Regions from separate parts of the Streptomyces sp. A01 genome, predicted to be linked through region 2. Evidence: riboswitches for the same ligand, from Rfam matches in the RefSeq annotation. Region 2 holds a riboswitch; the other holds the start of a gene.
The links. A riboswitch is a leader RNA that binds a small molecule or an ion and turns the genes downstream of it on or off. The one in region 2 is predicted to bind cyclic di-AMP.
Positions count from the first base shown of each region.

Region 1: linked by a shared signal. The riboswitch ahead of AC5P1B_RS25640 (M23 family metallopeptidase) and the one ahead of AC5P1B_RS19045 (transglycosylase family protein) in region 2 are both predicted to bind cyclic di-AMP.

Region 1 covers NZ_JBWLKN010000021.1:65,648-70,277, forward strand. The annotation lists gene AC5P1B_RS25630 (HPr family phosphocarrier protein) at 50-331, shown strand; gene AC5P1B_RS25635 (GntR family transcriptional regulator) at 459-1,145, opposite strand; gene AC5P1B_RS25640 (M23 family metallopeptidase) at 1,389-2,264, opposite strand; cyclic di-AMP (ydaO/yuaA leader) riboswitch at 2,279-2,441, opposite strand; gene AC5P1B_RS25645 (M16 family metallopeptidase) at 2,790-4,157, opposite strand; gene AC5P1B_RS25650 (M16 family metallopeptidase) at 4,235-4,630, opposite strand, start outside.
Region 2 covers NZ_JBWLKN010000013.1:49,108-53,737, forward strand. The annotation lists gene AC5P1B_RS19035 (sigma-70 family RNA polymerase sigma factor) at 1-268, opposite strand, end outside; gene AC5P1B_RS19040 (AAA family ATPase) at 453-992, shown strand; gene AC5P1B_RS19045 (transglycosylase family protein) at 1,108-2,292, opposite strand; cyclic di-AMP (ydaO/yuaA leader) riboswitch at 2,300-2,495, opposite strand; gene AC5P1B_RS19050 (DUF2690 domain-containing protein) at 2,812-3,102, opposite strand; gene AC5P1B_RS19055 (hypothetical protein) at 3,590-3,748, opposite strand; gene AC5P1B_RS19060 (GlxA family transcriptional regulator) at 4,519-4,630, opposite strand, start outside.

The sequences.
Region 1 (4,630 bases), on a different contig from region 2:
GCCGTGAGAGACTGGTCTAGACAACAGTAACGACCTGAAGGGCAACACCATGGTTGAGCGCCGCGTCACCGTCGGCTGGGCCGAGGGCCTGCACGCCCGCCCCGCGTCGATCTTCGTCCGCGCCGCGACCGCCGCCGGCGTCCCCGTGACGATCGCCAAGACGGACGGCACCCCGGTCAACGCCGCGTCGATGCTCGCCGTGCTCGGGCTTGGCGCCCAGGGCGGCGAGGAGATCGTGCTGGCCTCCGAGGACGACGCCGCCGAGGCCGCGCTCGACCGCCTCGCGAAGCTGGTCTCCGAGGGACTTGAGGAGCTTCCGGAGACGGTCTGATTCGCTTTTCCACTCACGACACGGCCGCGGCGACCAGAATTCAGGTCACCGCGGCTTTGTTGTTTATTGGCGCGGAATGACCTGAGGCCGACGCGCGAATTACTGTGCGTTGTATACGGGACGGCCGTTAATGGTGAGCACTCGCGGTGTTGACAACATGTTTCGAATAACTCACCTGGACCGCGCTGCGAAGCCGGTACCCGGCCCGCGCGCGTTCCGCTTGCGCCGTGACGAGCGAGCGGGCCCGCTCCGGGTCGCTCCGTCCCACGGCGTCCACCAGCGCCCCGTACTCCGTCCACGACTGGGTGGCGCGCACCGGCGGCTGGACCGCGTACAACCAGGTGATCTTGCGGCGCAGCTGGGTCAGCAGCGCCGCGAGGCTGGGGCTGCCCGACGCCTGGGCGAGCGTCTCGTGGAACCACTCCCCCAGCGGCCTCAGCTCGCTCAGCTGCCCCCGCTGGGCGCGCTCCTGGCCGAGCCGGACCAGCCCCCGCAACACCTTGAGGTGCGCCTCGGTGCGGCGCTGCGCCGCACGGGCCGCGCCCAGCGGCTCCACCAGCGCCCGCAGTTCCAGCAGATCGGCGGCCTCCCGCTCGGTGGGCCGCGCGACGCACGCGCCCGCGTGCCTGCGCGTGGCCACGAAGCCCTCCGACTCCAGCGTGCGCAGCGCCTCGCGCACCGGGACCCGGGAGACTCCGTAGCGCCGGGCGAGCAGCTCCTCGGTCAGCCTGCTGCCGGGGGCGAAGGTCCCTGACACGATGTCGTCGCGGATCGCCACGCATACCACGTGCGCGGAAATCGTACGGTCCCCCATTGTCGAACCTCCGCTTTAATCCCCGCGAAACTCGCCCTTTTGATGTCTGTCCAGCAACTGTATTCGAAGGCGGCGGTATTTCCGACGGACCCGGGGATTTCATGGATATTTTTTGGCCATGGCGACGCCGAAGGCCCCGGCTGGGGAGCCGGGGCCTTCGGTGAGCGGAGCGGGTGGCGAGGGGGACGCCTCGCGGGTGGCTGCCGGCGGGACGGGCGCGTGCCGGACAGCCGCCTGGGCCGGTCAGACGCTGACGCCGTGCGACCGCAGGTACGCCACGGGGTCGATGTCCGAGCCGTACTCGGCGGAGGTGCGGGCCTCGAAGTGCAGGTGCGGGCCGCTGGAGTTGCCCGTGCTGCCGGAGAGGCCGATCTGCTGGCCCGGGGTGACCGTCTGGCCGACCGAGACGCCGACGGACGACAGGTGGCCGTACTGGGTGTACGTGCCGTCGTTCATCTTGATCACGATGTTGTTGCCGTACGCGCCGCCCCAGCCCGCCTCGACGACGGTGCCCGAGCCCACAGCGCGGACCGAGGTGCCGGAGGCGGCGTGGAAGTCCACACCGGTGTGGCTGCCGGAGGACCAGGCACCACCGGACGCCTGGTACTGGGTGGAGACGTAGCTGCCCGCGATCGGGGAGACGTACGAGCCGAGGGCCGGGCGCTCGGCGGAGCGGGCGGGACGTGCGGTGTCCTCGGAGCGCTCACTGGCGGCCTCGGCGGCGGCCTTCTTCGCCGCGGCCTTCTTCTTCGCGGCCTCGGCGGCGGCCTTGCGCTTGGACTCGTCGGCCTTCTTCTTGGCCTCGGCGGCGTACTCCTTGGCCTGCTCGCGCGCCTCTTCCTCGGCCTTCAGCTTGGCGGCGGCCTGCTCGGCGGCCGTGTACTGGGCGTCGGCCTGGGCGCCGATCTGGTCGGCGATGGCCTCGTCGACGGCGATCGCCTGGTGGAGGCCGGTGTCCTCGGCCTCGGTGGTGTCCGGTCCTGAGGCGGCCATCGCGGGGGCGGCGATACCGGCGACGACTCCGGTGGCGGCGAGGGTGGCTATGCCGGCGACGCTCGCGGTGTTACGGGACAAGCGGCTGGGACGGCGATGCCGACCGGGGGCACGGGTGAACGCCATGGGCAGGCGTACTCCTTTCCTTCCTTCTCGCCTACCGGGTTAGCTGACGGGTTCGGAGCAGGAAGGTCTCCTACGGGCACCACACCCTCGCGGGATGGTGACCGATTCACCCCAGGGGACATATGGGTCCCCGGCTCCCCTGGCTCGCGCCGTACGGGGACTCGGCGATGGCTGCCCGGCGCCACGGTTGTGACTGGTTTCTGACGGACAACCGGATTGACGCTAAGCGGGACGTCTTTCGAACGGCAAACAGAACAGGCTGTTTGTTGCGTACGCCACACGGCAGACAGGCAGCCTCTCCAGCAAACCGGACATACCGAAGGCCCTGGTGTCGCGTACGACACCAGGGCCTCCTCGCCCGCTTTGTCCCGCCGCCCACCCCGACTGCCGCTGAGCGCGCGCCGGTACGACACCTCCGGACCGGGTCGGAACGGAGCGCCGGACGGCCCGGAGGCGGCCCGCCGCGGCAGCCGGACAGGGCGAGAGAGGGCGGCCCGCCAGGAGCCGCCCCGGGCGGGCCAGGGGTCAGCCCGTGACCACCCGCACGTCGCCGATGCCCAGCGCCTTGACCGGCTCCTCGATGACCGAGGCGTCACCGACCAGCACCGTCACCAGGCGGTCCACCGGGAAGGCGTTGACGACAGCGGCCGTCGCCTCGACCGTGCCGGTCTGCGCGAGTCGCGCGTACAGCCGGGCCTGGTAGTCGTCCGGCAGATGCTGCTCGACCTGGTCGGCGAGGGTGCCCGCGACGGAGGCGGCGGTCTCGAACTTCAGCGGGGCGACGCCCACGAGGTTCTGCACGGCCACATCGCGCTCGTCGTCGGTCAGACCCTCGGCCGCCAGGGTGCGCAGCACCTTCCAGGCGTCGTCCAGGGCCGGTCCGGTGACCTCGGTGGCCACCGAACCGCTGAGGGCCAGCAGCGACGCCCCGGAGCCGTCCGGGGTGGAGCGCATGACCTGGGCGAACGCGCGGACGCCGTAGGTGTAGCCCTTCTCCTCCCGCAGCACCCGGTCGAGACGCGAGGTGAGCGTGCCGCCGAGGCAGTACGTGCCGAGCACCTGGGCGGGCCAGACCTGGTCGTGCCGGTCCGCGCCGACCCGGCCGATGAGCAGCTGCGTCTGGACGGCGCCGGGGCGGTCCACGATGACGACACGGCCGGTGTCGTCGGCGGACACGGCGGGCACGGGCCGGGGCTCGGCCATGTCCCCCGTCCAGGCGCCGAGGGTGTCGGCCAGCGCCTCGTCGAGGTCGACGCCGGTCAGGTCGCCGACGACCACGACGGTGGCCGTCGCCGGGCGCACGTGCGCCGCGTAGAAGGCGCGCACGGCGGCGGCGTCGATGTCCCGCACGGTGTCCTCGGTGCCCTGGCGGGGCCGGGACATCCGGGAGTCGGCCGCGAACAGCTCCTTGGACAGGGCCATCGCGGCACGGCGGGCCGGGTTGGCCAGCTCATGCGGGATCTCGTCGAGCCGGTTGCGGACCAGCCGCTCGATCTCGCCGTCGGGGAAGGCGGGGGCGCGCAGCGCGTCGGCGAGCAGGCCGAGCGCCTTGTGCAGCCGGGACGCCGGGACCTCCAGGGAGACGCGGATGCCGGGGTGGTCGGCGTACGCGTCGAGCGTCGCACCGCAGCGCTCCAGCTCGGCGGCGAAGTCCTCGGCCGCGTGCTTGTCGGTCCCCTCGGACAGCGCCCGGGCCATGATCGTGGCAACGCCGTCGAGCCCCTTCGGCTCGGCTTCGAGCGGCGCGGCGAGGTTGACCTCGACCGCGACGACCTGCTGGCCGGGGCGGTGGCAGCGGAGCACGGTGAGGCCGTTGGGCAGCCCGCCGCGCTCGGGGGCGGGGAAGGCCCATGGCCTGGCCTCGCCCGGCTGTGGCTGGGGGTGGAATTCCATGCTGGTCACGGCTGTGTCCGTCGCGTTGGTGGCGTTGGTCGCGTTCGTCTGGGTCGCGGTCGTGGCTGCGGCGTCGCTCACCGGTCGGCCCCTTCTTCGCTCGCTGCGTTGTCATCGGCCTCGACCACGTCGGTCGGCTCCGTCGGCTCGGCCGCCTCGGGTTCCTCGGCCGGTGTGATCGGCTCGTAGACCAGCACCGCGCGGTTGTCCGGGCGCAGCCGGGCCTGGGCGACCGCCCGTACCTCCTCGGCGGTGACGTCGAGCACCCGGCTCACGGCGCTCAGCGCCAGCTGCGGGTCGCCGAACAGCACCGCGTACCGGCACAGTTCGTCGGCGCGGCCGCCGACCGTGGCGAGCCGGTCCAGCCATTCGCGCTCCAACTGCGCCTGCGCGCGCTCCATCTCCTCTGGGGTGGGCCCCTCGGCGGCGAAGCGGGCCAGCTCCTCGTCGACGGCGGCCTCGATGCCGGGCAC
Region 2 (4,630 bases):
GGGCACTTGAGCGCCCGGCGAACCCGGGAAGACTGCTCAGAGCCCGTAGGTACGTCTCCTGGGTGAGGTCGTCAGCGCCCGGGACGTCGCCGCTCAGCCAGGCGACGAACCGCCAGGTGTCGCGATGAGTGGCGCGTACGAACCGTTCCGCCGCCTCCGCGTCACCGCCGCGCGCCTCCAGCGCCCAGCGGGTCACCTGCTCGTCGCTCTCCCCAGCGCCCCGCTCCCGGAGGCGCCGCACGGGTCGCGGTACGTCTGCGGTGTCCACGTCGGCATGGTGCCAGCCGCCGCCCCGGCCTCCGCCTCGCTGACCAATCCTTGTCGGGATTGCCCATTCGCCTTGCCAACTGCCTGGCCATGGGCTGCGCCCCCGCACCACCGGCCCAGCGTGGGCAGCCGGGATGTCGCGGGTTAGCGTGCCTGCTGACAGCGGCGGCGGAGGGGAGACATGCGTGATCGTCTGGGTGAACGGGGCTTTCGGCAGCGGGAAGACCACCCTGGTCGGCGAATTGCACCGGCGCTGGCCCGCGCCGTTGGTGTACGACCCCGAGCACGTCGGTTATCTGCTGCGGGAGATCGTGGACGTGCCGACCGGTGACTTCCAGGATCTCAGGCTGTGGCGGCGGCAGGTGGCGTCCGTCGCCCTCGGACTGGTCGAGGAGTACGAGCGGCCGGTCCTCGCCCCCATGACGCTGGTCGACCCGGGGTACATGGACGAGATCTTCGGCGCGTTCCGGGAGGCGGGAGTGGCTCTGCACCACTTCTTCCTCAAGGTCCCGCCGGAGGTGCTTGCCGCACGGATCGACGCGCGCGTGGTCGCGCCGGGGGACCCGGAGCGCGATGAGGCGGCGCGTCAGTGGGGGAAGGCGCAGATCGCGCGGTGCGCGGCCGCCGTCGACACCTTGCCCGCCGACACCGTTCTCCTGGACGGCGAACGGCCCGCGCACGAGCTGGCCGACGAGGTGCTGACCCTGGTCGGCGCCGACCGCTGACGATCGGCGAGTGCGGCCCCGGCCCCGGTCTCGGCCAACGAGAGTGCCCCTCCTCGCCACATGCGGCGAGGAGGGGCACTGGGACGTCAGGAGTGACGCGTGAGCCATAGTGGGCTCAGAGGTTGACGCCCTTGGCACGGAGGTAGGCGATGGGGTCGATGTCCGACCCGTAGCCGGCACCGCTGCGGACCTCGAAGTGCAGGTGCGGGCCGCTGCTGTTGCCGGTGCTGCCCGACAGGCCGATCTGCTGGCCGGAGGTGACCGACTGCCCGGCGGACACGGACAGCTGCGACAGGTGCGCGTACTGGCTGTACCTGCCGTCGGCGTGACGGATCACGACCTCGTTGCCGTACGCGCCGCCGGAAGCGGCGGAGACGACCTCACCAGCACCGATGGCCTTGACCTGGGTGCCGGTCGACACCGGGAAGTCAACGCCGGTGTGGTAGCCGCTGGACCAGCTGCCGCCCGACTGGTGGTACGGGGTCCCCAGGGTGGTGTTGGCCACCGGCGCGGTGAACCCGGACGACGAGGGCTGCTCGGCCTTGGCCGGTGCGGGCTTCGACTCGGCCTTCGGCGCCGCCGCCTTGGGCTTCGCCGCCTGCGGCTTCGGGGTGGCCGGGGCCTTGCCCTCGCCCGGCAGGCTCAGCTTCTGACCGGGGTAGATCAGGTCCGGGTCGGACCCGACGACGTCCTCGTTGGCGTTGTAGACGGCGCGCCAGCCGCCCTCGATGCCCTCAGCGTTGGCGATCTTGAAGAGGGTGTCGTGGGTCCGCACGGTGTACGAGTCGCCGTGTACGGGCTTCGCCCTCTCGGCGCGGGCGGCGGGCTTGCTGTCGGCCTTCGGCGCGGGCGCGGGACGCGCGTCGCGGGTCGTCGGGGCCTTCTCCTTGGTGCCGTTCGGCGCGATCTGGGGAGCCTCGCCACCAGCGGTGAGACCGGCCTTGCCCGAGCACACCGGCCAGGCGCCCGGGCCCTGGCTGGCCAGGACCTTCTCGGCGATGGCGATCTGCTGGTCCTTGGTGGCCAGGTCGGCGCGCGGGGCGTAAGCGGTGCCGCCGAACTCCCGCCAGGTGCTCTCGGTGAACTGCAGGCCACCGTAGAAGCCGTTACCCGTGTTGATGCTCCAGTTGCCAGTGCTCTCGCACTCGGCGACCTTGTCCCAGGTATCGACCGAAGCGGCGTTCGCCTGGGTCGCGCCCAGGAACGGGATGGCCAGACCGGCGCCGCCCGCGGTCAGGGCGAGCGAGATCCGCGCGAGGCGGCCGGTGGTGATACGGCGGTGGCGTCCACGACTAGACATAGGGGTGTTTCCTCTCCTATGCCTACGAGGTGAGCTGTCGGATTCGGGCTGGAGTTGCCCGGACGCACATTGCCGCGGCTTACGCCGCCTCGCGTCTTCACCCCTAGCCGTACCGCGAAAAGCACGGTCCGGCGCTTACCTGGTTCCCCCGCTCTTGCCGTGATCAGTCGAGGTTTCTCCGCGGCCGGCGGCAAGATTCGGCATTCCGGCTGCGGATTCCCGCCTGCGTTTCAGCGGGGCGCCAAAGTAAACACATGAATTTCTCCGCGACAAGCTTGATCAAGCAACTGGAGATCCACTACGGCACATTCGGGCGGCCCGACATCACGCTGTGCATGAGATCCATTTCTCACAGCAATAAGCGACCGCAGCGATCATCGATAAGTTTCCTGCGTACGGGCACGATTGACGATTGCCGAATTCAGACGGACGCACCGAGTAACAGGTTGCCTCGCAATTCAGTGAGCTGCGTCACTGGCGCCCGAGATGCCCCAATGGTCCGGTTTCGCGTCAGGTCCGCTAGCGCGCTCCAGGCGCCTGGAAGCACTGGCGCGGCGCTTTGCCCGCCGGGTCGAGGCACAGCCTCATGTCCCCCGGCCCGGCGGCCGGCGCCATCGGCGTGAAGCGGTAGCCGCGATCCGCGTACGCGTCATTGGTCTCCACCCGCTTCAGGGCGGTTCCCGCCACCGACATCGCTATCCGGTCCCCCTGCTCTCCCTGCACCAGCCGCCCCCACGCCGCCGCGCATGCCTCGCTGTACCGGATCTGCACCCGCCGCCCCCCGGCGGCCGCCTTGTCCAGCACCGTCACCGCCCGCCCCCATCCACGCACCCCAGCGCCAGCGGGTCCCCACCGTCGCAGGACTCTCCGTGGCAGGACTCTCCGTGGCAGGACTCTCCGTGGCAGCCGGGCGGCGCGGCCGCCGTCGGCGACCGCGACCGTCCGGCGGACGGTCGCCGTCCGCGCCGACCGCCGTCACGCTGATCACTCCAGCCGCGACGGCAGCCACCCCGGCGCAGCCCCCCGCCACCAGCACCGCCAGCCTGGGGCCCGTTCGCTCCCCCCGTGACTGCCCTGCGGCGCTCCCGGGCGGGGCGGCCGCGCGGCACTCGCCGTGCACGCCGTACCGCTCCCGTTCGGTACGGCGCCTCTCGCCCTCGGCCGTCAACCGGGCCCGGCCGCTCCAGGCCGCGTCCGCCAGTTCCCACAGCGCCACCAGCCGCCCGGTGGGCTCACCCGCCAGTCGGCACAGCGCGACCACGGCCTCCCGCGGCGGCGGCTTCTCCCCGCTGAGGTATCACGCCCATGACGACTTGCTGTACGGGGTCCTGGTCGCCAGGGAGGCGAGGCTGAGTCCGCTGCGATCTTTTAACTTGCGCAACTGAATGATGAGTTGCGCCACCCGGTGATCCAGAGAAGCAGGCAGTTCTTTCCAACGCGGCATGTTCCACTCCACACGCGTCGACATTCCTTGAGGCGCCGTGCCCCTATGCCGAGGACGACATCACATTCCCGCCTCCGGTTCCCACCGAGAAGCGGCCATTCTGGGATGCGAACACCGCCGATGTCCCAGCGTCGTCCCATCGCGGCGTCTCCCCGGGCAGCGTCCCAGCAGGTCAGCGCGTGGGACGACTCAGCGGCGACCAACTGGGCCTGCGGCTCTCGTCGTTGGCCGCCACGCCACGGCATCATCTGTGGTGCACACCGGACGGGGAGGAAAACGCACATCATGAACGTACGTAAGAGCCTCGCTCTGTCGGCGGCGACACCGTGCTCGGCGGAGGACTCGCCCTGACCCCGCTCTCCGGCGCGATCGCCGCGGAATCTACGACCCAGCCTCGGACAACCACCGCGGCCCAGGCCCAGCTCCCGGCAGGGGACGGGGTCGAAGCAGCCGCCAAGTGGCACCGCCTGTGGGGCCCCAGGGCGCATACGTGTGGGCCTCCTCGAAGTACTGATCCATCTGATCGGCGCCCACAAGCGGCAGCCTCCTGCGCACGGGGGAGAGACCCGACGCAGCCATAGGGGTCTCGCACGTCGTCCCGCCGGCCATCCGGCGGGACGGCGTGCTGTCGGCTGTCGGCTGTCGGCTGTCGGCTGTCGGCTGTCCACGGTAGAAGGCCCATGGGGCCAGGGACCGATCACCGATCAGGTAGGGCGGCAGCCGCATGTGACGGCGGCGGCGTACGCGAACGGCGCCGCCGCCCGTGCGGCTCGCGCTGTTCGCTACGGGGTGCGGGAGAAGGAGCGGCGGTAGGCGCGGGGCGGCACTCCCCGGCGGCGTACGAACTGTTCGCGCAGTACGGCCGCGCTTCCGTATCCGACCCTGCGGGCGATC